3 regions of the Streptomyces sp. NPDC045998 genome follow, and region 1 is predicted to be linked to each of the others. Evidence: riboswitches for the same ligand, from Rfam matches in the RefSeq annotation. Region 1 holds a riboswitch; each other region holds the start of a gene.

What was found. Region 1 has a riboswitch for cyclic di-AMP ahead of AC07FJ_RS27465 (C40 family peptidase). Riboswitches for the same ligand answer to the same signal wherever they lie in the genome.
Region 2: another riboswitch for cyclic di-AMP. It lies ahead of AC07FJ_RS29120 (M23 family metallopeptidase); the one in region 1 lies ahead of AC07FJ_RS27465 (C40 family peptidase).
Region 3: another riboswitch for cyclic di-AMP. It lies ahead of AC07FJ_RS18885 (LysM peptidoglycan-binding domain-containing protein); the one in region 1 lies ahead of AC07FJ_RS27465 (C40 family peptidase).

The regions. Positions count from the first base shown of each region.
Region 1 covers NZ_JBWKLJ010000010.1:146,945-157,140, forward strand. Annotated here, with positions in the region: gene AC07FJ_RS27440 (DUF5691 domain-containing protein) at 1-1,074, shown strand, start outside; gene AC07FJ_RS27445 (coenzyme B12-dependent isobutyryl CoA mutase small subunit) at 1,677-2,084, opposite strand; gene AC07FJ_RS27450 (lipase family alpha/beta hydrolase) at 2,283-3,050, shown strand; gene AC07FJ_RS27455 (M23 family metallopeptidase) at 3,280-4,620, shown strand; gene pcrA (DNA helicase PcrA) at 4,633-7,086, opposite strand; cyclic di-AMP (ydaO/yuaA leader) riboswitch at 7,285-7,441, shown strand; gene AC07FJ_RS27465 (C40 family peptidase) at 7,440-8,465, shown strand; gene AC07FJ_RS27470 (hypothetical protein) at 8,520-8,873, opposite strand; gene AC07FJ_RS27475 (C40 family peptidase) at 9,258-10,196, shown strand, end outside.
Region 2 covers NZ_JBWKLJ010000011.1:141,798-151,993, reverse strand. Annotated here, with positions in the region: gene AC07FJ_RS29140 (DUF5998 family protein) at 1-375, opposite strand, end outside; gene AC07FJ_RS29135 (bifunctional acetate--CoA ligase family protein/GNAT family N-acetyltransferase) at 416-3,532, opposite strand; gene AC07FJ_RS29130 (HPr family phosphocarrier protein) at 3,664-3,945, shown strand; gene AC07FJ_RS29125 (GntR family transcriptional regulator) at 4,067-4,732, opposite strand; gene AC07FJ_RS29120 (M23 family metallopeptidase) at 4,927-5,709, opposite strand; cyclic di-AMP (ydaO/yuaA leader) riboswitch at 5,723-5,888, opposite strand; gene AC07FJ_RS29115 (M16 family metallopeptidase) at 6,117-7,484, opposite strand; gene AC07FJ_RS29110 (M16 family metallopeptidase) at 7,511-8,896, opposite strand; gene AC07FJ_RS29105 (DNA gyrase/topoisomerase IV subunit A) at 9,103-10,196, shown strand, end outside.
Region 3 covers NZ_JBWKLJ010000006.1:38,852-49,047, forward strand. Annotated here, with positions in the region: gene AC07FJ_RS18870 (aminotransferase class V-fold PLP-dependent enzyme) at 1-1,197, shown strand, start outside; gene AC07FJ_RS18875 (methyltransferase domain-containing protein) at 1,248-2,003, shown strand; gene AC07FJ_RS18880 (hypothetical protein) at 2,090-2,365, shown strand; gene AC07FJ_RS18885 (LysM peptidoglycan-binding domain-containing protein) at 2,373-3,131, opposite strand; cyclic di-AMP (ydaO/yuaA leader) riboswitch at 3,136-3,306, opposite strand; gene AC07FJ_RS18890 (nucleobase:cation symporter-2 family protein) at 3,919-5,364, shown strand; gene AC07FJ_RS18895 (transcriptional regulator) at 5,475-6,140, opposite strand; gene AC07FJ_RS18900 (Tm-1-like ATP-binding domain-containing protein) at 6,400-7,644, shown strand; gene AC07FJ_RS18905 (GTP-binding protein) at 7,648-8,244, opposite strand; gene AC07FJ_RS18910 (DUF742 domain-containing protein) at 8,231-8,596, opposite strand; gene AC07FJ_RS18915 (roadblock/LC7 domain-containing protein) at 8,593-9,000, opposite strand; gene AC07FJ_RS18920 (sensor histidine kinase) at 8,997-10,196, opposite strand, start outside.

The DNA.
Region 1 (10,196 bases):
TCGGGAGTGGCCGCGCTCCCCGCGCCCGACGACACCCCGGCGGTGCGGAGCCTGTGGGAGGAGGGCCTCTTCGCCGAGCGCGTCGCCCTCCTCGCGGCCGTACGGGCCCACGAGCCCGGAGCCGCGCTCGCGCTGCTGCGCTCGACCTGGTCCGCCGAACGGGCCGAGGACCGGCTCATGTTCCTCGACTCCCTGCGCACCGGACTGTCCGACGCGGACGAGCCCTTCCTGGAAGACGCGCTCTCCGACCGCAGCCGCAACGTCCGCGCCACCGCCGCCGAGCTGCTGTCCGCGCTCCCGCAGTCGGCGCTGGCCGCGCGCATGGCCGAGCGGGCGGCGACCTGCGTCAGCCTCGACCGCACCGGCGACACGGCCGTGATCTCCGTCGAGGCGCCGCACGAGTGCGACGCCGGCATGCAGCGCGACGGCGTCCTGCCGAACCCGCCCGCCGGACGGGGCGAGCGGTCCTGGTGGCTCGGCCAGCTGGTCGAGGCGACGCCGCTCGCCGCCTGGTCCGCGCGGCTCGGCGGGCGCACGCCCGAGGAGATCGTCGCCCTGCCCGTCGCCGACGACTGGCGCGACGAGCTCCACGCCGCGTGGTGCCGGGCGGCCGTCCGGCAGCGCGACGCGGCCTGGTCGCGCGCCCTGCTGGGCCCGCCCGCGACGCCGCCCGCCTCGCTGGCGGAGCGGTCCAAGCTGCTGTCCACCCTGCCCGCGGACGAACGGGCCTTGTGGGTCGCCGACTTCATCGCCGCGCACGGCCTGTCGGAGGCGTTTCAGCTCCTCGGCGTCTGCGCCGTGCCCTGGGCGGAGCCGCTGGGCCGTGCCGTCGTCGACGCGCTCGACATCGCCCGCGACGCCGGGAGCTACCCGTGGAGCTTCAGCGGCGTGATGGGCCTCGCGGAACGCTGCCTCGACCCGGTCGAAGCGGCGCGGCTCGAGGTCCTCACCGCCGTCCCCGACGAACCGGAGGACGCGTCCCCCGGCGCGGGCGGCTACTGGTCGGAGGCCTTCCAACGCCTGGTGTCCACGCTGAGGCTCCGCGCGACGATGCACGCGGAGCTCACGCGGTAGCCCGGCGTGCGCCGGGGGCGGCGGTGCGGTGCTTCTGCCCGGTGGGGCGGCTTTCGGGTGCGCGGTGGCTTGCGCCGGTGGGTGCGGGTCGGTGCGGTGCTTCTGCCCGGTGGACGGCTTTCCGGCGCGCCGTGGCTTGCGCCGGTGGGTGCGGGTCGGTGCGGTGCTTCTGCCCGGTGGACGGCTTTCCGGCGCGCCGTGGCTTGCGCCGGTGCGTACCGGGCGGGTGCCGGGGGTTCCGGTGGGGGGTGGTCGGACTCTCGTTCACCGCGCTTCGCGCGAGTTCAGTCGTCTTACGTCCGACCACCCCCCACGCTCCACCCCCGACCCCCTCACGCGGATGGTCGTCCCCGCCGCCGACGCGTGCCTCCCCCGGTGGTGCCCCTACGCCACCACCGGGGCCCCTGCCGAACCCTCCGAGTGGCGGCGCGCAGCTGCCGCGCTCCGGGGTGTGGGGGCGTCAGCCCCCACGTACACCTCCCCCGGGGGGTCTCGGGCGTCAGCCCCAGTTACGGGAAGTGGGGGTCCCCCCACGCCCGCAGGGCGTAGGGGGAGGGGTGGGGGAAAAGAACTCCGGGCCACACCCCGCAGGGGCCGTGCCGCTACGCGGCGACGCGGACGTTCGCGTTGACCCAGTCGACGATCGACGCCGTCGTCGCGCCGGGCGTGAAGATCTCCGCGACGCCCTTCTCCTTCAGCGGCGGGATGTCCGCCTCCGGAATGATCCCGCCCCCGAAGACCTTGATGTCCTCCGCGTCCCGCTCCTTCAGCAGCTCCAGCACCTTCGCGAACAGCGTGTTGTGCGCGCCCGAGAGGATCGAGAGGCCGATCGCGTCCGCGTCCTCCTGGATCGCGGTGTCCACGATCTGCTCCGGCGTCTGGTGCAGGCCGGTGTAGATGACCTCCATACCGGCGTCGCGCAGGGCCCGCGCGATCACCTTGGCCCCGCGATCGTGGCCGTCGAGACCCGGCTTGGCCACCACCACGCGGATCGGACCGGTCACACCCATCACTGCCTCCACATGCGTCCCCCGTAGCTGTATCCCGGGGAGGTGAACGAACGTTATCTACAGCATCCCGCAAGCGGCCGTTTCACGGTGAATACCGAGGGGGAAATCACACGTGGGACATGCTCGCGAGGGAAAACCTCACGTCGGCGCGGCGTGGCGCGGTGCCTCGTGTGCCGGTGCGGGAGGGCGAGGTCGGCCATGAGGGTCATCGCGCTGTTCAAGGCCACAACCCTGGAGCTGGCCATCCTCGCCTGCCACCTGGTGCTCTACCCCACCGGTGTCGCCCCGGAACGCCGCCGCCGTGCTCCCGTCACGGCCGTCGACGGGCGGCCGCCCGTCGTGCTGCTGCACGGGTTCATCGACAACCGTTCCGTCTTCGTGCTGCTGCGCCGCTCCCTCGTCCGGTCCGGCCGACCGCCTCAGCACCTGGAGTCGCTCAACTACTCCCCTCTCACCTGCGATCTGCGGACCGCCGCCGCACTGCTCGGCCGCCATGTGGAGGACCTCTGCTCCCGCACCGGCCACCCCGAGGTGGACGTCGTCGGGCACAGCCTCGGCGGTCTGATCGCCCGCTACTACGTGCAGCGGCTCGGCGGCGACCGGCGCGTACGCACGCTGGTCACGCTCGGCACACCGCACGCGGGCACCACCTTCGCCCCGCTGGCCGGTGCCCACCCGCTCGTCCGCCAGATGCGTCCCGGTTCGTCCGTGCTGCGGGAGTTGAGCGAGCCCGCACCCCAGTGCCGTACGCGGTTCGTGAGCTTCTGGAGCGATCTCGACCAGGTGATGGTCCCCGCCGAGACGGCGTGCCTGCGCCATCCAGATCTGATCGCGGAGAACGTCCGGGTCACCGGGATCGGCCACCTGGCGCTCCCGGTCCACCCGGCGGTCGCCGCCGCGGTCCGCCGGGTGCTGGAGTCGGAGGAGCCGACCGCCGGAGCGGTTGATTCCGTGTCGGTGGCGTGAAGGCAACGCCACAACGGTCGAACGGATTTCGAACGTACGGCCAAGGCTCTGTGTGCACTCCGCCGAAAGGCGGCTGAATGCCCGTTTCCCCCGGGCCCAAAACTCTCGGAAGATTGTCGCTTGCGCGTACCGCCGGGTACAGTCGCGCCCACTGCTTTCCCCTCTGGGGTTCCCCATCCCGGGGGCCGCGCCCAGACCTGGTCCTGCTGCCGAGGCGAGAGAGAAGTTGGTGAACGACCAGCACCCCCACGCCGGGTACGTCGGAGACGACGCCTACACCACGGGCAGCTACAGCACTGGCAGTTACACCACGGGCACGTACGAGACCGGGACCTACGACACCGGCGCCTTCGCCACCGACCCGCTCTTCGGCGCCCTCCCCGGGTCCTACGACGGCGGCTACCAGGCGAGTTACGACACCGCCGGACACCAGAGCGGCTACGACGCCGGGCACAGCGGCCAGTACGACACCACGCAGTGGGACGGCGCCACCACCGGTTACGTCGAGTACTCCGAGTACACCGGCCAGTGGGACGCCAGCGCCTGGAACAACCAGACGCAGTACGACACCGGCGCCTACGACGCCACCGCCTGGCACTCCGCGCCCACCGAGACGTTCGTGCCGGAGCAGTACGACTACGCCTCGGCGGAGGCCCTCCATGCGGAGGCCCCGCACGCCGAAGCCCCCGAGCCGGAGCAGGACCAGGACCAGGAGCACGAGGAGTCGGACCCGGAGCCCGAGGCGGCGCCCGAGGCCGAAGCCGAGCCCGTGGCCGCGGCCGTCATCCCCCGCCCCGCCCGCCGCTCCGGCGGAGGCGGCAGCCGTGGCCGGCGGCGTACCCCCGCGAAACGTTCCGCGCTTCTGACCGTGGCCGTGCCCTCCGCGTGCGTCATGGGTGTCGCCGGGATCGCGGCGGCCTCCGTCAGCGGCCTCACCGGCGGCGAGGAGAAGGCCGAGGCCAAACCGGTGACCGCCGAGGACCCGTCCTCCGTCAAGACCGTCGCCGCCGCCAACAGCGCCCTGGACACCCAGCTCGCCGCGCTCAGCGCCGACGCCCGCGACTTCGGCGACCGCGCCAGCCGCACGCAGGAGCGCATCGACCTCAAGGCCCGCCAGGAGGCCGAGCGCAAGAAGCGCGAGGAGGAGGCCGCGCGCCGCGAGGCGCTGCGCCCCAAGTTCGCGCTCCCCGTCAAGCTGCACCAGCTCAGCGCCCACTACGGACAGGCCGGCGTCAACTGGATGTCCCTGCACACCGGGATCGACTTCCCCGTGCAGTACGGCACTCCCGTGATGGCCGCCACCGACGGCACCGTGCGCACCCAGTGGAACAGCGCCTACGGGAACATGGCCATCGTGACCGCCAAGGACGGCACCGAGACCTGGTACTGCCACCTCAGCAGCACCAAGATCCGGTCCGGCGAGGTCAAGGCCGGTGATGTCATCGCGTACTCCGGCAACTCCGGCAACTCCACCGGACCGCACCTGCACTTCGAGGTACGGCCCGGCGGCGGCACCGCGATCGACCCGCTGCCGTGGCTGCGCAGCCACGGCCTCGACCCGACCGGCTGATCAGAACCCGGACTACAGCTTCTCGACCGGGGCGTACCGCAGCAGCAGCCGCTTCGGCTTCTCGTCCCCGAAGTCGATCGTCGCCTGCGCGTCGGCGCCCGCGCCCGTCACCGCCATCACGGTCCCGAGCCCGAACTGGTCGTGCGTGACCCGGTCCCCGACCGCCAGCGCGATCACCGGCTTGTCGGTCGTACGCCGCGTGGCGAAGCCCGACGGGCCGGAGCGGGAGCGCGAGGACGACAGCGACGCGGTGATCCCGGAGGCCGGGCCGCCGGACGACGGCTTGGCCATCGCGCCCGTGCGCTTCCACTCCAGGTGCTGGGCCGGGATCTCCTCCAGGAACCGCGAGGGCGGGTTGTACGAGGGCTGGCCCCAGGCGCTGCGCATCGACGACCGCGTGAGGTAGAGCCGTTCGCGGGCGCGCGTGATGCCGACGTACGCGAGGCGCCGCTCCTCCTCCAGCTCCTTGGTCTGGCCGAGGGCGCGCATGTGCGGGAAGACGCCGTCCTCCATGCCCGTCAGGAACACCACCGGGAACTCCAGGCCCTTGGCGGTGTGCAGCGTCATCAGCGTGATGACGCCGGAGCCCTCCTCGTCCTCGTCCGGGATCTGGTCGGAGTCGGCGACGAGCGCCACCTGCTCCAGGAACTCGGCGAGCGTGCCGGGGTTCTCGCCGCGCTCCTGCTCGAACTCCAGGGCCACGGCGGCGAGCTCCTGGAGGTTCTCGATGCGGGTCTCGTCCTGCGGGTCGGTGGAGGCCTGCAGCTCGGCGAGGTACCCGGTGCGCTCCAGGACCGCCTCGAGGACCACGGCCGGGCCGGCGCCGGACTCGGCGATGGTGCGCAGCTCGTCGAGGAGCGTGTTGAAGCGCTTCACGGCGTTCGCGGAGCGCGCCGCCATGCCGTACGCCTCGTCGACGCGGCGCAGCGCCTGCGGGAAGGTGATCTTCTCGCGGAGGGCCAGCGCCTCGATCATCGCCTCGGCGCGGTCGCCGATGCCCCGCTTGGGCACGTTGAGGATGCGGCGCAGCGGGACGCTGTCCTCCGGGTTCGCCAGCACGCGCAGGTACGCCAGGACGTCCCGGACCTCCTTGCGCTCGTAGAAGCGGACGCCGCCGACGACCTTGTACGGCAGGCCGACGCGGATGAAGATCTCCTCGAAGACGCGGGACTGGGCGTTCGTCCGGTAGAAGATCGCGACGTCGCCGGCCTTCGCCTCGCCCGCGTCCGTCAGCCGGTCGATCTCGTCGGCGACGAACTGCGCCTCGTCGTGCTCGGTGTCCGCGACGTACCCGGTGATGCGCGAGCCGGGGCCTGCGTTCGTCCACAGGTTCTTGGGGCGGCGGCTCTCGTTGCGCTCGATCACGGCGTTGGCGGCGGAGAGGATGGTCTGCGTGGAGCGGTAGTTCTGCTCCAGCAGGATCGTCGTCGCGTCGGGGTAGTCCTCCTCGAACTGGAGGATGTTGCGGATGGTGGCGCCGCGGAAGGCGTAGATCGACTGGTCGGCGTCACCCACGACGCACAGCTCGGCCGGGTCCAGGTCCTCATAACCGGTGCCCACCAGCTCGCGTACGAGCGTGTACTGGGCGTGATTGGTGTCCTGGTACTCGTCGACGAGGACGTGGCGGAAGCGGCGGCGGTAGTGCTCGGCGACGTCCGGGAACGCCTGGAGCAGGTGGACCGTCGTCATGATGATGTCGTCGAAGTCCAGGGCGTTGGCCTCGCGCAGCCGTGCCTGGTACATCCGGTACGCCTCGGCGAGCGTCTTCTCGAAACCGTCGGCGGCCTGGTCGGCGAAGGTCTCCTCGTCGATCAGCTCGTTCTTGAGGTTGGAGATCTTGGCGCTGAAGGACTTCGGCGGGAACTTCTTCGGGTCGAGGTCCAGGTCGCGGCAGACCAGCGCCATGAGCCGCTTGGAGTCGGCGGCGTCGTAGATCGAGAAGGACGACGTGAAGCCGAGCCTCTTCGACTCGCGGCGCAGGATGCGGACGCACGCGCTGTGGAAGGTCATCACCCACATGGCGTTGGCGCGCGGGCCGACGAGCTGCTCGACGCGCTCCTTCATCTCGCCGGCGGCCTTGTTGGTGAAGGTGATCGCCAGTATCTGGCCCGGATGGACGTGCCGGGTGGCCAGCAGGTGGGCGATGCGGTGGGTGAGCACCCGGGTCTTGCCGGAGCCCGCACCGGCCACGATGAGCAGCGGCGAGCCGGTGTGGACGACGGCGGCGCGCTGCTGGTCGTTCAGCCCCTCCAGCAGCGCGGCGGGGTCCACGACGGTGCGCGGCGCGCCGTCGCGGTGGTACGCGTCCCGGGCCGGGGGCACGTCGAAGCGGTCCCCGAAGAGGTCGTGCGGGACCTCCTCCGGGGCCGGGGCGTGGCCCTCGGCGTCCTCGGGGGGCGGCGGCGGTTCCTCGGAGGTGTGGTTCCGCAGGTCCGCCAGGAAGCTGTCGTCAAAGAGGCTGCTCATCGCCTATCGAGTCTAGGCCGCCCCACCGACAGCCGGGGCCGAACAGACTTCGTCGCAGAGCGCGATGACACATAAGCGTCGCGTAAAGGTCACGAAAATGTATCCGGCATATCGAACATCATCCTTCACAGCACCACCACACGTTGGCTAGCGTGCCGCACAAGCGGACCGTTCCCTCATCGGCGAACCACGCCGATCGGACCGCCCACGCCGAATCCACTCTCCCCGCACGGGAGTTGGAACCGGGGACCCACCATGCACCATGGGGTGAATCGGCCGCTTCCGCAGGCCGTAGGGCACCTTCCGTTCGCCCGAACCCGCCGGTTGACCCGGTAGGCGGTCTACGGAAGGAGATGCCGGCCTTGGCGTCGCATCGCAAGCCGCGCAGCCGCACCACCCGCACGCTCGGTACGTTTGGTTCGTTCGGTACGAATTCCCCCGCCGTCGGGGTCACGACGGCCGCCATCGCCTCGGTCACGACCCTGCTGTCCGCCCAGTCGGCCGAGGCCGCGCCGGGCCGGCCGACGGTGGAGGAGGTGCAGAGGAAGGTCGACGACCTCTACCGGCAGGCCGGAGGGACGATGACGCAGGCGCAGCGGTACGCCCAGCCCGTGCGGCCCGCCCCGCCGGCCCAGCCCGTGCGGCCCGCCCCGCCCGTCCAGCTCACCCCGCCCAGCCCGCACGTCCCGCACGTCGAGTCGGAGCCGACCGCGAAGCCCGACAACGATGCCGTCGAGGCCGCCGAGGCCCTCGAAGCCGCCGAGGCGTGGAAGGCGGAGGCCCCGACCCCGCGGGCCGAGCCCGCGAAGACCCCCGAGGCGCTGCGCGCCGGCAAGCGGACGGTGCAGCGCAAGCTCGCGGAGGCGCGCGCCCTGCTGGCGCGGGAGGAGACGCGGCCGGAGACGCTGAGCGGGACACCGACCGGGACGCCGACCGGGACGCCGACCGGTACGCGGACGGAGGCCCCGGTGTACGGGCCGGAAGTCCGCGAGACCGAGAGCGGAACCGGTCACGGCCCCGACCGCACCGCGGCCGAAGCCGACAAGGTGCTGGCCTTCGCCCGCGCCCAGCTGGGCAAGCCGTACGTCTGGGGCGCGGCCGGCCCGAGCTCGTACGACTGCTCCGGCCTGACCCAGGCGGCCTGGAAGGCGGCGGGCGTCGACCTGCCGCGGACCACCTGGGAGCAGGCCCGCGTCGGCACGCGCGTCTCCATGGACGAGCTGCGCCCCGGCGACCTGGTGTTCTTCTACGACGACATCAGCCACGTCGGCGTCTACCAGGGCGACGGCGTGATGATCCACGCCCCGCGTCCCGGGATGAACGTCCGCGAGGACGCGGTCCACTCCATGCCGCTGTACGGCTGCGTGCGCCCCGCCTGAGGGGCCGCCTGAGAGGGGCGGCCCGCCCGTGGGAAGCGGGCCGCTCAGGTCACCTCAGGTCCAGAGCGTCGCGATGAAGATGTTGGCGACGGTGAGGCCGCCGACGGCGCCGAACAGCGCCTTGTCGACCGTCTCCTCGTCCCGCTTGACGTAGACCAGGCCGAGGATGACGACCAGGATCGCCAGCTTCACGCCGATCTTGATGTTGTTCACGGTCTGGTCGTCGGCCTGGTTGAGCCCGACCAGGGCCACACCCGTCACCAGCATGGTCAGCGCGCCGTGCAGCATGCCGGGGCTGAAGCGCGCCGTGCCCGCGCCCATCGCCTTCATCTGGGACAGGAAGCCGCCCAGCAGGGCGCCGATACCGATGATGTGCAGCGCGACGAAGACATTGATGAGTACGTCCATGGGCCGGAGCCTAACCGGGGCCATAGCACCGGTCGCCGGGCAGGGTTGCCTCATTCGTCGCCTCGGTCACAGCTGATACGGAATGAGAGATTCCAGGCGCGTCGCCGCCGACGGAAGCCGTTCCCGAACTCTCACCTGCGGGCAATTGCGGTCACTCCCCCTCACCACCGTGACCGGCGGGTTTAGCGTCCTCCCCCAGGTGGCCGGTTCTCCCACCGCCGTCTTCCGACTCCCGGGCGGCGGCCGGCCACCCCACCCACACGCGACAGGGAAGGGAAGTGACCCGCCCTCGTGGCAGCTCACCCAGAACCAGAACCTCCGCAGCACGGCGATCACGGCCATGACAGCGGTCGCGGCAAGCACCGCAAGCCCCGGCAGCGCTCCCTGAACGCGGCTGCGGCCGGGTGGGCTGCCGGGCGGGTGGCCGGGCGCACCGCCGTCGGCTTCGTACTCGCCGGGGCGGCGACCGCCACCGCCCTCAGCGGCGCCGGGCACGCGGAGCCCCGCCTCTCCCCCGCCCAGGTCAGGAGCGAGGTGGACCGGCTGCACCGGGAGGCCGAGGAGGCCACCGAGCGGTACAACGGCGCCAAGGAGCAGGCCGACAAGGCCCGTTCCTCCCTGGACGCCCTGCGGGACGAGGCCGCCCGCCGGACGGAGCGGCTCGCCGCCACCCGCCACGCGCTCGGTTCCGTGGCCACCGCCCAGTACCGGCACAGGGGCCTCGACCCCGCCCTCCAGCTCGCCCTCTCCAGCGACCCCGACGCGTACCTGGAGGGCGCCGCCCTCGCCGAGCGCGCCGGGACCCGCCAGACCGACGCCATCGCCGCCCTGCGCCGCGAACTCGCCGGGCTCGCGCAGCTGCGCGCCGAATCCGGCGGCCACCTGCGGGAACTGGCGGCCCGCCAGGCCGAGCTGCGCCGTCACAAGACCACCATCCGGCAGAAGCTCGCCGCCGCCGAGCGCCTCCTGGGCCGGCTGTCCGCCCCCGAACGCGCCCGGTACGACAACCCCGGCCCGTCGGCCGGAAGCCTCCCTCCGGCGCGAGCGCCGCAGGCGCCCAACCCGCGCGCCGCGCAGGCCGTCGCGTACGCGTACGGGGCCCTCGGCAAGCCGTACGTATGGGGCGCGACCGGGCCGTCGGCCTTCGACTGCTCGGGCCTCACCCAGGCCGCGTGGCGCTCCGCGGGGGTGTCCCTGCCGCGTACCACGTACACCCAGATCAACGCCGGACAGCGCGTACCGCGCTCCGCGCTCGCCCCCGGTGACCTGGTGTTCTTCTACTCCGGTGTCAGCCACGTCGGGCTCTACATCGGCGACGGCAAG
Region 2 (10,196 bases), on a different contig from region 1:
GAGGACCACCTCGCGGGGCAGGGTGCCCGGGGTGTACGACTCCGGGTTCGCCACGACCCGGCTGAGCACCACGGACGAGATCCGGCCGAGCTTCACGGACTCGGTCGAGGTCGTGGCGTACGGCGTCGGGGAGCTGGTGTCGGCGTTCTGCTCGTCGGTGTGGCTGACGATGAAGCGGGTGGACGTCAGGACGAGGACGGTGACGTGGCGGCGCACCTCGTTGGCGTCGAAGGTGGTCTCCTGGTGGACCAGGTACGAGGCGATGGGCTCGCCGCCCACGGCGGCCTCCACCGCCTCGGCCACGAGGGCCGGGTAGTAGCCGCTGCGCTCGATCGCCGCGCGCAGCCCCTGGGTCGTCGTACCGGTCTTCGCCATGAGCTCCATCCTACGGGGCCGGTAGGACACGCCCGCCCCCTCAGTAGTTCGGGAGCCGCCGCGGGCCCAGGTCGGTACGGGCCGGAGGCGGCGCGAGGCGGACGGCCGCGCCGAGGACGGAGAGGCCGCGCGGGGCGACGACGACCGGCTCCAGGCCGATGGAGACGATCTCCGGGTGGTCGTCGACGAGCCGGGAGACCCGCAGCAGCAGCTCTTCGAGGGCGGGGGTGTCGACCGGGTCCGAGCCGCGCCAGCCGAACAGCAGCGGCGCCGTGCGGATGGAGCGGATCTGCTCGGCGACGTCCCGGTCGGTGGCCGGAACCAGCCGGTGCGCGGTGTCGCCGAGCAGTTCGGAGGGTGCGCCCGCGAGGCCGAAGGACAGCACGGCGCCCACGCCCGGGTCGATGGCGGCGCGCACGACGGTGTCGACGCCGCGCGGCGCCATGGCCTGCACGACCGGCTGGAGCTCCGCGGGCTTGCCGAGCATCTCGGTCAGCTCGGCGTACGCGGCGCGCAGCTGCTCCTCGGTGGCCAGGTCGAGGCGTACGCCGCCGAGGTCGGGGCGGTGGCGCAGGTGGGGCGCGGTGGTCTTGAGCGCGACGGGGTAGCCGAGGCGCTCGGCGGCGCGGACGGCGTCGTCGGGGGTGGGGGCGGCGAGGGCGGGGCGTACGTCGATGCCGTACCTGCCGAGCAGCTCGCGGGCGGCCTCGGCGTCGAGGGTGACGCCGCTCCGCTGTGCCGTGCCGCCGCCGCCACTGTCGCCGTCGCCGTCGCCGTCGGCGAGCAGGCGCTCGATCTGCGCGGCGGCCCCCGCCTCGTCGATCCCGTCGTAGTGGGGCACCCGCCCGGGATCGGCGGCCTCCCTCCGCCACCGCGCGTACCGCACGGCCTGCGCGAGCGCGCGGGCGGCCCGCTCGGCTGCGGGGTAGGCGGGGATGCGGTGGGCGCCGTCGGGGTGTGCCGGTGCCTGCGGGGCCGGGTCCGGGGCCGGAGCGGGGAGGGGGTCTCCCCCACCCCGCCCCTGCCCGAAGCCCTCCGGGGGCACGGGGGCCGAGGCCCTCTGGCCCGCCGCGACCGAGTCGGCTCCGGCGACCGCGCCGGGCCGCGCGAAGGCCGCGGGCCCGGGACGGTGGTCCGTGCCGGGGCCCGCCGCGCTCGCGGGACCGGTGCCGGACGGGCGGTCCGCCCCGGCGGACGGGGGAGGCACGTCCGGGCCGGACGGCGCGCCGCCCGCGGGCCCCGGCCGGTGGTCCGCGTCGGAGGGCGCGGGGGCCCTCGGTGGGGGTGCCGTGCTGGTGGCGGCGGACAGGGCGTCGGCCAGGGCGCCCATTTCGACGTGGACCACCAGGACCGGCTTCGTCGGCGCCGTCGCGGACGCGGCGCGCAGGGCGGCCGCGAGGACCTCGCCGTCGCCGGACTCGGTCACGCCGTTCTCACCGACCCACGGGATCGCGGTGACCACCACGGCGTCACACGCGTCGTCCCGCAGCGCCTCCGCCAGCGCCGCGCGGAAGTCCTCGGGCGTGGCGGCGGTCGTGAGGTCGCGGGGCCGCAGCGGCCGCAGGCCCTCCGTCAGGCAGGCGTCGTACGTCAGGAGGCCGAGAGACTCGGAGTTGCCGAGGATCGCCACCCGGGGGCCTGCCGGGAGCGGCTGGCCGGCGAGGAGGAGGCCCGCGTCGACCAGCTCGGTGACGGTGTCGACGCGGATGACGCCCGCCTGCCGGAGGAGGGCGGACACCGTGGCGTACGGGATGCGGGTGACGGGCACCGCGTGGCCGGGCGGCGCGCTGCCGCTGTGGCGGGCGCCCTGGACCACGACGACCGGCTTCACCGCCGCCGTGCGCCGTGCGAGCCGGGTGAACTTCCGCGGGTTCCCGATCGATTCGAGGTACAGCAGGACGACGTCCGTGTCGGCGTCCTCGTACCAGTACTGCAGGATGTCGTTGCCGGACACGTCCGCCCGGTTTCCGGCCGAGACGAAGGTCGACAGGCCCGCCCCGCGCCGGTGCAGCCCCGCCAGCAGCGCGATGCCGATCGCGCCGGACTGGGTGAAGAGCCCGATCCGGCCCCGCGCCGGCGGGTGCGGCGCCAGGGAGGCGTTCAGCCGCACGCCGGGGGCGGTGTTGATGATGCCGAAGGCGTTCGGGCCGATGATGCGCATGCCGTACGAGCGGGCCTGGCGGACCAGCTCCCGCTGGCGCTCCCGCCCTTCGGCGCCCTGCTCGGCGTACCCGGCGGAGAGGACGACCAGACCCTGGACGCCGTGCTCCCCGCTGTCGGCGACGGCCTCCGGTACGCGCTCGGCGGGGACGGCGAGCACGGCGAGGTCCACGGGCTCGGCGATGTCGGCGACCGAACGGAAGGCGGGGACCCCGTCCATGACGGACTCGCCCTCGGGCAGGGCGCGGTTCACGGCGTACGTACGGCCGGTGTATCCGGCGTCGAGGAGGTTGCGCAGGACCGTGCGGCCGACGCCGCCGGGTGTGCGGCCCGCGCCGATGACGGCGAGGGAGCCGGGGGCGAGCAGGCGCTGCACGGAGCGGGCCTCGGCGCGCTGCTCGCGGGCGCGCTGGACGGCGAGGGAGCGGTCGGTGGGCTCCAGGTCGAGGTGGAGGCGGACGGCGCCGTCCTCGAAGCTGCGCTTCTGGGTGTACCCGGCGTCCGTGAAGACCTTGATCATCTTGGTGTTGGCGGGCAGCACCTCCGCCGCGAACCGCCGGATGTCCCGTTCCCGCGCCACCGCCGCGATGTGTTCGAGGAGCGCGGAGGCCACGCCCCTCCCCTGGTGGGCGTCCTGGACGAGGAAGGCGACCTCGGCCTCGTCCGCGGGGGCGGCGGCGGGCAGGCCGCGCTCGTCGATCCGGTCGTAGCGGACGGTCGCGATGAACTCGCCTCCGACGGTCGCTGCGAGGCCCACCCGGTCCACGTAGTCGTGGTGCGTGAAGCGGTGCACGTCCTTGGCGGAGAGGCGGGGGTAGGGTGCGAAAAACCGGTAGTACTTCGACTCGTCGGAGACCTGCTCGTAGAAGCTGACCAGGCGTTCCGCGTCGTCCGGGGTGATGGGCCTGATCCGCGCGGTGCCGCCGTCGCGCAGCACGACGTCGGCTTCCCAGTGGTCGGGGTACGCATGTTCCGGCTGATCCGACGGGGTCCGCATGGGCCCAGGTTACGGTGCGGGGCACCGGTCGCGGAGGTGCTGTGGACGGGGCACATTGATCAGGTTCGCCTGCACACCGGAGAACATGAGAGAGTGGTCTAGACAACCCCCTGAACTCGAAGGGCAACACCATGGCTGAGCGCCGCGTCAACGTCGGCTGGGCCGAGGGCCTGCACGCCCGCCCCGCCTCCATCTTCGTCCGTGCCGCCACGGCCTCCGGCGTCCCCGTGACGATCGCCAAGGCCGACGGCAACCCGGTGAACGCCGCGTCGATGCTCGCGGTCCTCGGCCTGGGTGCGCAGGGCGGCGAGGAGATCGTGCTCGCGTCGGACGCGGAGGGCGCGGACGCCGCTCTGGACCGCCTGGCGAAGCTGGTCGCCGAAGGGCTCGAGGAGCTTCCCGAGACCGTCTGATCCGTCTCGGATATCTCCGGCGCCTGCCTGATATCGCAGCGGAGCCGTATCGCCCCGGAATTCCCGGGTGATACGGCTCCGCTTTTCGTTTCGGTGAATCTTTCTGTATACGGCCTCGCTGTTAAATGCGGGCGCTCGCCGTGTTGACGCGATGTTGCGGAGTCCTCACACGCAGCCGGTGCGCGCCGAGCGAGCGTTCGGTATGCAGGGCGGTGAGCGCCCGGGCCCGTTCCGCGTCGCCGCGCGCCACCGCGTCGACGATCGCGCCGTGCTCGGCCCACGCCTCCACGGGCGCGGCCGGCTGCTCGACCGCGTACATCCAGGCGATCTTGTGGCGCAGCTGGGTCAGCAGGGCGGTCAGGCCCGGACTGCCGGAGGCCTGGGCGAGCGTCTCGTGGAACCAGCCGCCGAGCGCCCGCAGGTCCTCCCCCTGGCCCCGGCGCGCCCGCTCCTGGCCCAGTCTGACCAGGCCCCGCAACACCTTGAGGTGCGCCTCGGTACGCCGCTGGGCCGCGCGCGCCGCACCGAGCGGCTCCAGCAGCGCCCGGACCTCCAGCAGGTCGGCCGCCTCCTGCTCGGTGGGCTCGGCGACGCACGCCCCGGCGTGGCGGCGGGTGGTGACGAAGCCCTCGGACTCCAGCGTCCGCAGGGCCTCGCGGACCGGGACGCGGGAGACGCCGTAACGGCGCGCCAGCTGCTCCTCGGTGAGGCGGGCGCCGCGCGGGAAGACGCCGGAGACGATGTCGTCGCGAATCGCCGTGCATACCGAGTGCGCGGGAATGCGCATACCGAACCTCCGACGTAATGCGCGCGAAACAGCGTGCGTCCGACCGATGTGACGAGTGTTCAGCGACTCTATGACAACGGGGCTGAATTTCCGATGCCCGGTCGAAATCCATGGATATCTTTTGGCCAATGGCCGCACGAAGAAGGCCCCGGCTCGGATGGGGAGCCGGGGCCTTTCTTCGTGGAATGTGCGGGTCAGACGTTGACGCCGTGCGAGCGCAGGTACGCGACCGGGTCGATGTCGGAGCCGTACTCGGCGCTCGTGCGGGCCTCGAAGTGGAGGTGCGGACCGGAGGAGTTGCCGGTGGAGCCGGAGAGGCCGATCTGCTGGCCGGGCATGACCCGCTCGCCGACCGAGACGCTGACGGAGGAGAGGTGGCCGTACTGCGTGTACGTGCCGTCCGCCATCCGGATCACCACGTTGTTGCCGTACGCGCCGCCCCAGCCCGCCTCGACGACGGTGCCCAGGCCCACGGCGACGACCGTGGAGCCGGAGGGGGCGTGGAAGTCGACGCCGGTGTGGCTGCCGGAGGACCACATGGCGCCGCCGGTCTGGTAGCCGGTGCTGACGTACGAACCGGCGACCGGGAGCGTGAAGGAGTTCAGGCGCTTGCGCTCGGCCTCGCGGGCGGCGCGCTCCTCCGCCTCGCGGGCGGCCTTGACGCGGGCCTCGGCCTTGCGCTTGGCCTCGGCTTCGGCCTCGGCCTGGGCGGCGGCGCGGGCGGCGGCCTCCTCGGCCTCGCGCTCCTGCGCCTCGGCCTGGGCGTCCACGCTCTCGGCGAGCGTGTCGGTGATGACCGCCTGGTTGAGGCCGGTGTCCTCCAGTGCGCGGACGTCCGCGTCGGCGGCGAGCGCCGGGGAAGCGAGGGTTCCGATGACGCCGGTGGTGGCGATGGCCGCCACGCCGGCGACGTGTGCGCTCTTACGGCTCAGGCGGCTCGGGGCACGGTGCTTCCCGGTGGCACGGGTGAACGCCATTCGGTGGCTGATCCTTTCCTTCCTTCTCGCCTACCGGGTTAGCTGACGGGTTCGGAGCAGGAAGGTCTCCTACGGGCCCCTCCGCACGGATGCGAAGGCGTCCGATTCACCCCAGGGACTTCGTGTGGGTCCCCGGCTCCCCGGGCTCGCGCCCGATGGGGATTCGGCGATGGCTGCCCGGTGCCGCGGATGCGGCGGGTACGGCGGGCGGACAGCGCATCAGACGCTAAGCGGCTGATCTTTCAATCACCAAACGGACACGGTTTTTTGTAGCGCACGCCACAGGGCAGACACGTAACCTCCGCAACAAAACGGACATGCGGCGGACCGGTGCGGAGACAGCGGAACCCCGGCATCCGAGTGGATGCCGGGGTTCCGGAGGTGACGCACGGCCGAACCGCCGTCAATCAGCCGCTGACGACGCTGACTTCACCGATGCCGAGCGCCTCGACGGGCTCCTTGATCTGCGCGGCGTCGCCGACGAGGACGGTCACGAGACGGTCCACCGGGAAGGCGCTGACGACCGCGGCCGTGGCCTCCACCGTCCCGGTCTCGGCCAGACGCGCGTACAACCGCGCCTGGAAGTCGTCCGGGAGGTGCTGCTCGACCTGGTCGGCGAGGGTGCCCGCGACCGAGGCCGCCGTCTCGTACTTGAGCGGGGCGACGCCCACGAGGTTCTGCACGGCGACGTCCCGCTCGGCGTCGGTCAGGCCCTCGGCGGCGAGGGTGCGCAGCACCTTCCACAGGTCGTCGAGCGCCGGGCCGGTGTTGGGGGTGTCGACGGAGCCGCTGATGGCGAGCATCGAGGCGCCGTTGCCCTCGGGACCGGAGCGGAGCACCTGGCCGAAGGCCCGTACGCCGTAGGTGTAGCCCTTCTCCTCACGCAGGACGCGGTCCAGGCGCGAGGTCAGGGTGCCGCCCAGGCAGTAGGTGCCGAGCACTTGGGCCGGCCAGACGCGGTCGTGCCGGTCGGAGCCGATGCGGCCGATCAGCAGCTGCGTCTGCACGGCGCCGGGGCGGTCGACGATGACGACGCGGCCCGTGTCGTCGGCCGTGACGGGCGGTACGGGGCGGGGCTCGGCGGTGTCGCCGGTCCAGGCGCCGAGGGTGTCGGCGAGCACCGCGTCGAGGTCCACGTCCGTGAGGTCGCCGACGACGATCGCGGTGGCCGTGGCGGGCCGGACATGGGCCTCGTAGAAGGCCCGTACGGCCGCGGAGTCGATGCGCTCCACCGTCTCCAGGGTGCCCTGCCGGGGGCGGGACATCCGGGAGTCGGCCGGGAACAGCTCCTTGGAGAGCTGCATGGCGGCGCGGCGCGCCGGGTTGGCGATCTCGTGCGGGATCTCGTCGAGCCGGTTGCGCACCAGGCGTTCGACCTCGCTGTCGGCGAAGGCGGGCGCGCGCAGGGCGTCGGCGACCAGGCCGAGGGCCTTGGCCAGCCGGGAGACCGGGACCTCCAGGGAGACGCGTACGCCGGGGTGGTCGGCGTGTGCGTCGAGGGTGGCGCCGCAGCGCTCCAGCTCGGCGGCGAACTCCTCCGCCGAGTACTTGTCGGTGCCCTCGGACAGCGCCCGGGCCATGATCGTGGCGACACCGTCCAGGCCCTCGGGCTCGGCCTCCAGGGGGGCGGCGAGGGAGATCTCGACGGCCACGACCTGCTGGCCGGGGCGGTGGCAGCGCAGCACGGTCAGGCCGTTGGGCAGGGTGCCGCGCTCGGGGGCGGGGAAGGCCCAGGGCCTGGCGGTGCCGGGCGTGGGCTGCGGGTGGAACTCCATGGACGTCAGGGACACAGCGGCGTCGCTCACTGGTCGGCCCCCTCTTCTTCCTCGCTGCGGTCGGCGTCGCTCTGGTCGGTGTCGCTGTCGGCGGCTCCGCCCTGATCACCGTTGACGGGCTCGTAGACCAGTACGGCCCTGTTGTCCGGGCGCAGGCGGGCCTTGGCGACGGCCTGCACCTCCTCGGCGGTGACGTCCAGGACGCGCTGGACGGCGGTGAGCGCGAGCTGCGGGTCGCCGAACAGCACGGCGAACCGGCACAGCTCGTCCGCGCGGCCGGCGACCGTGCCGAGCCGGTCCAGCCATTCGCGCTCCAGCTGGGCCTGGGCCCGCTCCATCTCCTCGGGCGTCGGGCCCTCGGCGGCGAACCGGGCCAGCTCCTCGTCGACCGCGGCCTCGATGTCCGGCACCTCGACGCCACCGGACGTCTTCACGTCCAGCCAGCCCATGGAGGGGGCCCCGGCGAGGCGCAGCAGGCCGAACCCGGCGGTCACGGCCGTACGGTCGCGGCGCACCAGGCGGTTGTGGAGGCGGGAGGACTCGCCACCGCCGAGGACGGTCAGGGCCAGGTCGGCGGCGTCGCACTCGCGCGTGCCGTCGTGCGGCAGGCGGTAGGCGGCCATCAGCGCGCGGGCCGGGACGTCCTCCACGATGACCTCGCGCAGCTGCTCACCGATGACGTCGGGGAGCGTGCCGTCGCGCGGCGGCTGCTTGCCGTCGTGGGCCGGGATGGAGCCGAAGTACTTCTCGATCCAGGCGAGCGTCTGCTCGGGGTCGATGTCGCCGACGACGGACAGCACGGCGTTGTTCGGCGCGTAGTACGTACGGAAGAAGTTCCGCGCGTCCTCCAGGGTGGCGGCGTCGAGGTCCGCCATGGAGCCGATCGGCGTGTGGTGGTAGGGGTGGCCCTGCGGGAAGGCGAGGGCGGTGAGCCGCTCGAAGGCGGTGCCGTACGGGACGTTGTCGTACCGCTGGCGGCGCTCGTTCTTGACGACGTCCCGCTGGTTCTCCATGGACTCGTCGTCGAGCGCGGTGAGCAGCGAGCCCATCCGGTCGGCCTCGAGCCACAGGGCCAGCTCCAGCTGGTGGGTGGGCATCGTCTCGAAGTAGTTGGTCCGCTCGAAGCTCGTGGTGCCGTTGAGGGAGCCGCCGGCGCCCTGGACGAGCTCGAAGTGGCCGTTGCCCTTGACCTGCGCGGAGCCCTGGAACATCAGGTGCTCGAAGAGGTGGGCGAGGCCGGTGCGGCCCTTGACCTCGTGGCGCGAGCCGACGTCGTACCAGAGGCATACCGCGGCGACCGGGGTCAGGTGGTCCTCGGAGAGCACCACGCGAAGGCCGTTGGCCAGCCGGTGCTCGGTCGCTGTCAGTCCGCCGGAGCCGGCCTGGGCTGTGGCCGTGTGACCCATGGGCATGTACGTCCCTTCGATCGCGATGTGAATGTCGTGGTGAATGTCGTGCCGTGAAAGTCCTGCCACTGTATGCAAGCGCACCGACGGTCGCGGAAGTTCCCGTCCGGCCCGATCATCCCTCTTCCGGGTCGCGGTCGGGGTTGTCAGTGGGACGGTCCACAATGGTCGGCGACAGATCAGCCTTTGCCTGGTGAAGGAGCGCAGCCGCGATGGCCCGCCGCAGCACGAAGACCGCGCAGCCCGACGACTACGAGGAGCGGATCCTCGACATCGACGTCGTCGACGAAATGCAGGGCTCCTTCCTCGAGTACGCGTACTCGGTGATCTACTCCCGGGCCCTCCCCGACGCCCGTGACGGCATGAAGCCGGTGCACCGCCGGATCGTGTACCAGATGAACGAGATGGGCCTGCGCCCGGAGCGCGGGTTCGTCAAGTGCGCCCGGGTCGTCGGCGAGGTGATGGGCAAGCTGCACCCGCACGGTGACGCGTCGATCTACGACGCGCTGGTGCGCATGGCGCAGCCGTTCTCGATGCGCCTGCCGCTGGTCGACGGCCACGGCAACTTCGGCTCGCTGGGCAACGACGACCCGCCGGCGGCCATGCGGTACACCGAGTGCCGGATGGCCGACGCGACGTCGCTGATGACGGAGTCCATCGACGAGGACACCGTCGACTTCACGCCCAACTACGACGGCCAGGAGCGCGAGCCGGTCGCGCTGCCCGCGGCCTTCCCCAACCTGCTGGTCAACGGCGCGTCCGGGATCGCGGTCGGCATGGCGACCAACATGCCGCCGCACAACCTGGGCGAGGTCATCGCCGCCGCCCGCCACCTCATCAAGCATCCGGGCGCCGACCTGGAGACCCTGATGCGGTACGTGCCGGGTCCGGACCTGCCGACCGGCGGCCGGATCGTGGGCCTGTCCGGGATCAGGGACGCGTACGAGACGGGCCGCGGCACCTTCAAGATCCGCGCGACCGCGACCGTGGAGAACGTGACGGCGCGCCGCAAGGGCCTGGTGGTGACGGAGCTGCCCTTCACGGTGGGCCCGGAGAAGGTGATCGCCAAGATCAAGGACCTGGTGGCGGCGAAGAAGCTCCAGGGCATCGCCGACGTCAAGGACCTCACGGACCGCGAGCACGGCCTGCGGCTCGTCATCGAGGTGAAGAACGGCTTCATCCCGGAGGCCGTCCTGGAGCAGCTGTACAAGCTGACGCCGATGGAGGAGTCCTTCGGCATCAACAACGTCGCGCTGGTCGACGGGCAGCCGCTCACCCTGGGCCTGAAGGAGCTGCTGGAGGTCTA
Region 3 (10,196 bases), on a different contig from region 1:
CACGACACCGAGGGCGATCTGAAGGAGCTGGCGGAGTGGCAGCGCCCGCTGCGCGCCCAGTTCCCGCAGATCGCGGCCCATCCCGAGTCGGCGTACCTGGACAGCGCGGCCACGGCCCAGAAGCCGCGGGCCGTCCTCGACGCCGCCCACACCTACCTGACCACCTCCAACGCGAACGCCGGCCGCGGCTCCTACCCGTGGGCCAACCACACCACCGCGCTGGTCGAGGGCGCCCGGGACCGGGTCAAGCGGTTCCTGGGCGACCCGCAGCCGGAGCGCTCGGCGGTGCACTTCACCAGCGGGGCCTCGGAGGGGCTGCGCACCGTCGCCCGCGACTGGCTGCCGGAGCTGCTCCGCGACGGTGACGAGATCGTGGTGCCGTTCGCCGACCACCAGGCCAACCTCGCGCCGTGGCGCGAGACCGAGCGGCTGCTGGCCCGGCAGGGCGTGCGGATACGCCTGCGGGAGCTGCCCTACCAGGCGAGCTCGGGGGACTACGACCCCGAGGCGCTCGCCCGCGTGGCGGGCCCGCGCACCCGCTTCGTCGCGGCCACCCACGTGCACCACGTCTACGGCGCCGACATGAACGTGCACCGCGTCCGCGCGGTGGTCGGCCCCGACGTACCGATCTGTCTGGACGCCGCCCAGAGCGTGGGCCACCTGCCCGTCTCGGTCGCCGAGCTCGACGTGGACTTCGTCGTCTTCTCCGGCCACAAGGCGCTGGCCCTGCCCGGCACGGGCGCGATCTGGGCGCGCGGCCGGCGCGGTCCGGAGTTCCGGCCGGGCGGCTGGGAGGGCACCCCGAACACGGCCGGTGTCGTCAGCCTCACGGCGGCCCTCGACTGGCTGGAGGAGGCGGGTACGGACCGCATCGAACGGTGGACCGTGGCCCTGGCGGCCCGGCTGACCGACGGACTGGCCCGGATGGACGCCTACGAGGTGCTGGGCTGCCGCTCCAGCCTGGACGCCGCCTCCACGGTGCAGCGCCGCAGACACATCGTCACCTTCCGGCACCGCGGGATCGGCTCCCAGGACCTCGGCTTCATCCTCTACAGCCACGGCTTCATGGTGCGCTCCGACAGCCACTGCCAGGCGGGGACGGACCCGGAGGACGGCTCGGTGCGGATCAGCCTGCATGTGTACAACGCACCCGAGGAGATCGACGGGCTGCTCGCCGCGCTCGCCAGTCTGCAATGATTTCCATGACCGTTTAGAGGTGTGGTGAGAAGGCAGGGGCGCGAGAGGACATGAGTGTCAGTACGGTGGCGGCCGCGCGATGGGTGGACCGCTGGGAGAGGCAGCAGCAGCGCTACGCGGTCGACCGCGAGGAGGCGTTCACCGTCATCGCCGACGTTGTCGAGGGCGTGACGGCGGGCCGGCGGGCGCCCCTCGTCCTCGACCTGGGCAGCGGGCCCGGCTCGCTGGCCGCGCGACTGGCCCGCCGGATGCCCCGCGCCCGGGTCGTGGCGGTCGACGCCGACCCGCGCCTGCTGGAGCTCGGCCGGGCCTACTACGGACCGGCCGTGCGGTACGTGGAGGCCGTCATCGGCGAGCCCGGCTGGCTCGACGCCGCCGGGACGGACGGTCCGGTGGACGCTGCCGTCTCCACGACGGCGCTGCACTACCTCAGCGAACGGACCCTGCGCCGGGTCTACCGCGACCTCGCCGGGCGGTTGCGCCCCGGCGGGGTCCTCGTCAACTGCGACCACATCTGTCCCGACTCCGCCAAGGTCGGCGAGCTGGCCCTGCACATCGGGCGGCGCCGGGCCGAGCGGGAACCGGCCGTCGCGGACGACGACTGGGAGACCTGGTGGTCCGGGGTCGCCGCGGACCCGGAGCTGGCCGCCCTGTTCTCCGCCCACCGCCACCACCGGCACCCGCGCTGCGAGGGCAACGACCTGACCCTCTCCGGGCACCTCGCCCTGCTGCGCGAAGCAGGCTTCGAGGAGGCGGGAGCCGTCTGGCAGTTCGGCAACAACCACGTCCTCGTGGCCGTGCGCTGACCACGCGCCGTAGCGTCACGGCTCCTTCACGCAACCGCCCCGCTCCGCCGGTCGCGCGACCGGCGGAGCGGGGTCAGCATGGGAACGTGACATGGGCATCGTGGACGACGGTCCGGGTCTACGCCGGACGCGGTGGCGTGAGCACCGACACGGTCGGTGTCATCACCGGTGAACTCGACGTGCACACGACCTGGGTCGACGGCGAGGCGCGGGTGGCCGTGCAGCACAGCGGGGCCTCCGACTGGTTCCCGATGAGCGGCAGCCCCGTGCCGTGCTCGTCGGAGGAGGCCAGCCGCGTGCTGCACGACGCCGTCGTGGAAGCCGTACGGTCCGGCGGCGGGGCGACCGTGCCCCGTCGGTAGGCGCCCGTCAGTAGGCGCCGAAGACGTTGTCGATCGACCCGTACCGGTCGGCCGCGTAGTTGCAGGCCGCGGTGATGTTGGCGACCGGGTCGTACGGGTCGGTCGACGTGCCGGGCACGTGGTACGCCCGGAACGTCGGGTCGATGACCTGGAGCAGGCCCTTGGACGGGGTGCCCGCGGCGGCGTTGGAGTCCCAGTTGTTGATGGCCAGCGGGTTGCCCGAGGACTCGCGCATGATGTTGCGGTGGATCCCGTCGTACGAGCCGGGAATGCCGCGTTCGGCCATGATGGCGAGCGCTTCCTTGATCCAGCCGTCGAGGTTGTTCGCGTACGTCGCGGGCTTCGCGAGCGCCGGCCGCACGGTGGAGCGGCTGGCCCGCTCGGCGGCGGCGGGCGCGGCGGGCGCGGCCTTGGCCTTGGCCTTCGCGCCGATGGTGAGCTTCATGCCGGGGCGAATGAGCGACGGGTTGTCGCCGACCACCGACTTGTTGTCCTCGTACAGCTTCTGCCAGCCGCCGCTGACGCCACGGTCCGCCGCGATCTCGGAAAGGGTGTCACCCGCGACCACGGTATACGTGGCGGGCTTCGCCGGGGCCTTTTCCACGGCCGCGGAAGGCACAACGTTCGGCACCGCGTTCGGTGCCGCCTCGGCCGCGGTCGCGCCGAAGAGGGGAAGGGCGAGTGCGGCGCCGCCCGTGCCGGCGGCGGCGACACGGCGTGCGAGCGGATTGTTCTTGGGGCGGCGGTGCTTACCCTGTGCGGGCATGGCGGATTCCTCTCCGTCGCCTGCGAGGTGAGCTGTCGGGTTCGGGCTGGAGATGCCCGGCCGTATCCGCACGCGACCGCGTGCGCACATGACTTCACCCCAAGCCGTTCCGTATACACGGACCGGCGGCTTACCTGGTTCCCCCGCTCCTGCCGTACGTCGGTGGTGGGTGGGTGCGGTTTCCGGACGGCGGCAGGATTCGGCGGTCCGACCGGATTGCGGTGACGGTAAGCGAGAGCCTCGGGCCGGAACAAGTCGTGAAGAGCGCACGCGCGATTACGGAAATGCCATGAAGGGAGTTCTGCCGGAAAGTCAATTCCCTGTCCCAGCAGGGGAAATGCGGTGCGGAGGACGTGCACCCCGAATAACGGGAGGTGAGTCATGTCACGGCGCGAGCAAATCGCCCTCGGGGTCGCCTTATCGGAGAACCGAGGCGAGTCGGACGAACATTGGTAAAACCGGAGATATTCGGGCGAAAGGTGCGTCTTGTGGGGTGGGGGAGCGGTGAGTGCCGTGCCGGTTACTCGCGAGGAACGTCCGACGTCAACTAAGGTGAGCGCCCCGATCGGCTCCACCTGCGGATCTCATGCGCAAGGCGGCTTCGCCATGCCGATCGAAGGAAAGTCCTCCAACCAGGACGCACATCTCAGTGCAGGGCGACGTGGTGTCGGCAACTCCGCCAGACGTCGGCTCCGTACGGGCCGGCGAGGCCTCGTCCTGACACATTCCGGGCTCCGAGGCGTCGGCTCCTCTCTCATTCACCTACCTCTCGTAAGGCAAGGCAGAGATGGCACGAGTCTCCCGACGGCACTCCGGGACGCAGACGCATCCCGTCGACGAACTGCTCCCCCTCCCGCAGCTCACGCTCTACGGCTTCCAGCACATCCTCGCGTTCTACGCGGCGGCCGTCATCGTCCCCGTACTCCTCGGCAACGCCCTCGGGCTCTCCGACGAGCAACTGGTCCACCTGGTCAACGCGGACCTGCTCACCTGTGGCATCGCCACGATCATCCAGGCGCTCGGCGTCTGGCGGATCGGCGCGCGCCTGCCCCTGGTGCAGGGCGTGACCTTCACCGCCGTCTCCCCCATGGTCGCGATCGGCATGGGCGCGGGCGGTGGTACCGCCGGTCTGCTGGTCGTCTACGGCGCGGTCATCACGGCCGGCATCGCCACGTTCCTCTTCGCGCCGTTCGTCGGCCGGCTGGTGAAGTACTTCCCGCCCGTCGTCATCGGCACGATCCTCACCATCATCGGCATCACGCTGATCCCGGTGGGCCTCCAGAACGCCGCCGGCGGCGCCCACCTCATCGGCGACCCCGCGTACGGCTCCGGGAAGAACCTCGCCTACGCGCTCGGCACCCTGCTCCTGATCCTGGTCGTGGTCCGGCTCGGCAAGCCGTTCCTCAGCAGCCTCGCCGTACTCATCGGACTCGTCGTGGGCACGGCCGTCGCCTGGCTCCTGGGGGACGCACACTTCGACGCGGTGGCGGACGCCGACTGGTTCGGCGTCACCACACCCTTCCACTACGGCATGCCGCAGTTCGAGCTGCTGCCCATCATCGCCATGGTCGTCGTCATGCTGATCACGATGGTGGAGACGACCGGCGACGTGTACGCCATCGGTGAGATCTCCCGGAAGAAGGTCGACAGCGACACCGTCACGCGCGCGCTGCGGGCCGACGGCGTCTCCACGATGCTGGGCGGAATATTCAACTCCTTCCCTTATGTGGCATTCGCGGAGAACATCGGACTCGTCCGCATGTCCAAGGTGGTGAGCCGCTTCGTGGTGGTGGCCGCCGGTGTCTTCATGATCCTGCTGGGGCTCCTGCCGAAGGCCGGCAGCCTGGTCGCCGCGATCCCGCACCCCGTGCTCGGCGGCGCGGCGATCTCGATGTTCGGCATGGTCGCGGCGGTCGGCATCCAGATCCTCGCCAAGGTGGACCTGCGCGAGGAGCGCAACGCCATCATCCTGGCGGTGAGCCTCGGCGCGGCGATGCTGCCCACGACGGTCAAGCCGTTCTTCGAGCGCATGCCGGACGACGTACGGGCGGTGCTGGACAGCGGCATCACGCTGGGCGGTCTCACCGCCCTCGTGCTGAACCTGTTCTTCAACGCGTTCACGCGGCGCAAGGCGATGGAGATCGACTGGGAGGACTACGAGGACGAGACCCCGCCCGCCGGACCCGCCCACCCCGCCGCCCAGCCGGCCCCCGGCGCCGGCGCGTGGCACTGAGCCCTTCTTACCACAGCGCGGCAGCGCACAGCGCGGCAGCGCACAGCGCGGCAGGACGACCGACGGCCCCCGGACATCCGGGGGCCGTCGGCCGTCCGCGCCTCGTGCGCTCAGAATCCGCGTGGCGGTGGCTCGTCGCCCACCTCCCCGATCAGCTCCCAGAAGTGGTCCACGAGCCGGTGCAGGAACGCCGAGCGCTCCGCGGCGACCTCCTTCAGCCGGGAGTCGTCGTTGCGGGCCATCAGGTGGCCCATGTACCGCTCGGCGAACCCCGCGAACTCGGTGTGCATCGTGCGCAGGGCGTCGCCCACCGAGGTCTCGTCGACGACGACGATCTCCGCGACGGGCGTCACGTACACCTTCCAGCGTCCCTCGATGGCCGTACGCAGGAGCCCGGCCAGCTCCTCGTCGCGGCCCAAGATGCTCACCAGCCCGCGCAGGGACAGCCCCAGGGCCTCCACCAGGGCCCTGGTCTGCCGGATGTCGCCGTCCCAGCGGTGCGCCGCCTCCGCCGCCCGGTACGCGGCGGGGTCCATGCCGATCCGGTCCGCCAACCGCTCCACGCTCAGCTGCCGGGCCAGCCGGTGTTCCGCCAGCGTGCGCGGCTCGATCCCCATGAGCGCGGTGGCGGGACACCACAGCACGTCGGCGAGGGCGAAGAGGTGGGTTTCCGAGGGGAGATGGGAGCCCTGTTCCCAGGCGGCGATCAGGTCCGGGTGGACGGGAACACCGCACGCCGCCATGGACTGGGCCACCTGTGAGGTCGTCAGGCCCATCCGGGCTCGCGCCGCTCTGGCCTCTCGGGGGGAGAAGGGAGTGCTGTACACGAAGGACACCTAAGGGAGTGGATGAACATCCAGGAGCGGGCAGGCTAACAGACGCTCCAGTGGTAGGAACCGTCAACTTCCCTTAGATCGCAAGGTGATATGGCTTTGTAGGCTTTCGTTCGATGGCCGAACGTTTCCGGTCGGTAGTCGGACGGCGACACTGCGGGCGGTCTTGCCGCGAGGGGTTCCCCGGCTGGAAAGTACGGTCATGACGATGGTCGTACTGGTGGGGACCCTGGACACCAAAGGGCTGGAGTACGGATGGCTGCGCGAGCGGCTGCTGCGGCGGGGCGTGGACGTCCTGGTCGTCGACACGGGGGTGGCCGGATCCCCGCGGATACCCGCCGACGTGGGGCGCGCCGAGGTGGCCCGGGCCGCCGGCGTGGACCTTGAGGCGCTCCGCGCCCGGGGCGACCGGGGCGCGGCCGTGACGGCGATGGCCAGGGGCGCTGAGGCGACCGTCCTGCGGCTCCACCGCGAGGGGCGGCTGCACGGCGTGCTGGCCATCGGCGGCAGCGGCGGCACCTCCATCGCCACCCGCGCGATGCGCGCCCTGCCGCTCGGGGTGCCGAAGGTGATGGTCTCCTCGATGGCGGCGGGCGACGTCTCGCCGTACGTCGGTTCCAGCGACATCACCATGATGTACAGCGTCGTCGACATCGCCGGGATGAACCGGGTCTCGGCCCCGATCCTCGCGAACGCCGCCGACGCGGTCGCCGGCATGGCCGAGGGCTTCGCGGCGGCCTCCCGGGCGCTGGTCCCCGCCGAGTGGGGCGCGGACGGCGGCGCGCCGCTGGTCGCGGCGAGCATGGCGGGGGTGACCACCCCGGGCGTCGACGCGGCCCGCGAGCGGATGACCGAGCTCGGCTACGAGGTCCTCGTGTTCCACGCCAGCGGCGCCGGTGGCCGCACCCTCGAAGCGCTGGCCGGGCAGCGGCTGTTCGCCGGCGTCCTGGACCTGACGGTCTGCGAGCTCGCCGACGACTTGTGCGGCGGCATCCTCACCGCCGGGCCGGACCGGCTCGCCGCCGCCGGGCGGGCCGGCGTGCCGCAGGTGGTGAGCCCGGGCGCGCTCGACATGGTGAAGTTCGGCCCCGTGGACACCGTCCCGGCGCGGATGCGCGACCGGCACGTCCACGTACACAACCCGTCCATCACGGTGGTGCGGACGACGGAGGAGGAGTGCGCCGAACTGGGCCGCCGCGTCGCGGCCAAACTGCGCGCCGCCACCGGCCCGACCGCCCTGTGCCTACCGCTGCGCGGGCTGTCCACGCTGGGTGCGCCGGGCGGGCCGTACCACGACCCGGCCGCCGACAAGGCGCTCTTCGACGCCCTGCGGGACGGCGTGCGGGGCAGCGCGGTCGAGGTCGTCGAGGTGGGCACGCACCTCAACGACCCGTCGTTCGGCCGCGCCGCCTCCGAGCTGCTGCACCGGATGATCGGCGACCGGTGAACCTCAGACGAGGGTCTCCGACCTGGCGATGAGCAGGTCCATGAGCGAGAGCAGCGTCTCGCGCACGTCGCCCCGGCGCCGCGCGTCCAGCAGGAGGACGGGGGTGCCGGGGTCGCGCAGCCGCAGCGCCGCCTTGATCTCCTCGGCGGTGTACGGCTGTTCGCCGTGGAAGCAGTTCGCGCCGACCACGAAGGGCAGCCCGCGGCTCTCGAAGAAGTCGACGGCCGCGAAACTGCGCTCCAGGCGCCGGGTGTCGACGAGGACGACCGCGCCGAGCGCGCCGTTCAGCAGGTCGTCCCACATGAACCAGAAGCGCTCCTGGCCCGGCGTACCGAAGAGGTAGAGGACGACACCGGCGTCGGTGAGCGTGATCCGGCCGAAGTCCATCGCCACGGTCGTCACGGCCTTCGACTCGACGCCCGCGAGGTCGTCGACGCCGATCCCCGCGGCCGTCAGCCGCTCCTCGGTGCGCAGCGGCTCGATCTCGGAGACCGTCTCGACCAGGGTCGTCTTGCCCACGCCGAAGCCCCCGGCGATGAGGATCTTGACGGGGGCCGCTTCCGGGAACGAGTCCGGGGAGGAGGAGTCAGATACGGGCAAGGTTGTCCCTGATTCTCATGAGCAGGCGGGTGTTGGTGGTCTCGGACTCCTCCAGGGGCGGCCGGTGGTGGACCAGCCCGCGGTCCGCGAGTTCCCCGAGGAGCAGCGTCGTCGGAGTCAGGCGCATGTGCATCCGGGCGGCGATCTCCGCGACCGCCAGACCGTTCGGCGGCGGGCACATGGCCAGGACGGCCTGCCACTCCGTGGGCAGGCCGCTCCGCGCGTCCGCGGCGGCCGCCGCCGTGATGGTGGTGTCCATGGTCAGGGCGGTGTGCGGAGCGGCCGTACGGCCGTCGGTGAGGGCGTACAGCCGCGTCCGCCGGCGGCCCGCGTCCTGCGGCTCGTCCGTCATGACGATGTGGGCGCCTGGGTGCGTTCCGGTGTGCCCAGCCACTCGCCGAGGGCCTGGGCGGTACGCACCGCCTCACCGCCCAGCTCGCCCAGTCGCGCCTTGCGGGAGGTCACGACGATGAGGGTGCTGCCCTCGCCGCACCCGACGATGCACAGGTACCGGTCGTCCATCTCGACCAGCTGGCGGATGACCCGGCCGCCGTCGATCTCCCGGGAGATCGCCTTCATCGTGGCGGCGATGCCGGAGGCCGCCGCGGCGACGCGCTCGGCCTGGGGCCGGTCCAGCAGGTAGGCGCTGAGTTTGATGCCGTCGTTGGAGAGGAGCACGGCGCCCTGGATGCCGGCGATCCGGCTCAGGTTGTTGTCCAGGACGCTGTAGATCATGTCGTTCGATGCCGTCGTCATGGCTGATCCCGTCGGAGCTCTTGTTCGACTTGCTGGGTTCCGTGTTCGTAGTCCGACCAGGCGTCGGCCACTTCCTCGGGTGTCGCCGTGTCGGGGGCGACCGTTGCTTCGGGTGCGCGCGGTTCGCGCAGCTGCTGGACCATGTGCGTCTGGGGTACGCGCTCGGGCAGCGGGGGCCGGGCGCCGCCCTGCCGCGGCGCCGGCACGCTGTCCACGGGCGGGTCCTGGGACGCGCCCCGGGCCGAGCCCTGGGACGCGCTCTGCGCCCGCACCGGGAGCCGGTCCTGTCTGCGGCGCACCGGCAGGCCGGCCTCGCCGACGTGCAGCACCAGCTCGGGCTTGCGCTCCTCGGCGCGTTCCTCGACGCGCTCCTCCGCGCGGCGCGGCTCGGGCCGCTGCGGCACGGGCACGGGCGCCGGCCGCCGTACGGGGCCGGGGCCGGGCTCGGGTTCGGTCGGGACGAGGTGCTCGGCCGGGACGATCACCACCGCCGACGTGCCGCCGTACACGGACCTGCGCAGGGTGACCCGGGCCCCGAGCTGGTCGGCGAGGTGCCCGACCACGAACAGGCCCAGCCGGTGGGCGTTCTCGGCGAGAACGGCGTACGGCGGCGCCGAGTGCAGGCGCCCGTTCATCTCCTCGTACGCCGCCGGCGTGACGCGCGGCCCCCGGTCCTCGATCTCGACCGACAGCCCGTCGGCGACGAGTTCGGCCCGGATGACGACCTTCGACCGCGGCGGGGAGAACCGGGTGGCGTTGTCCAGCAGCTCCGCCAGCAGGTGGCTGATCTGGCTGATCACCCGCGGTTCCACGCTGATCTCGTCCAGCGCCTGCCGCTCGATCCGCCGGAAGTCCTCGACCTCGGCGGCCGCCTCGCGCAGCAGGTCGGCGACGCGCATGGGCTCGGTGTGCGGGTCGGGGATCTCGCCGCCCGCCAGGATGAGCAGGTTCTCGATCTGCCGCCGCATGCCGACCGTCAGCTGGTCGGACCGCATCAGCTGGGCCAGCAGGGTCTCGTCGTGACCGAAGGCGTCCTGCAGCTCCTCGGTCAGGGTCAGCTGACGGCTGACCAGGTTCCCGGTGCGCGAGGCGATGCCCGAGGCGAACATGCCGAAGCCGTGGCGCTCCGCCGCCAGCTGCCGGTGCCCGTCCACGGAGACCTCGACGACCCGGGCGAACGCGTCGCTGATCCGCCC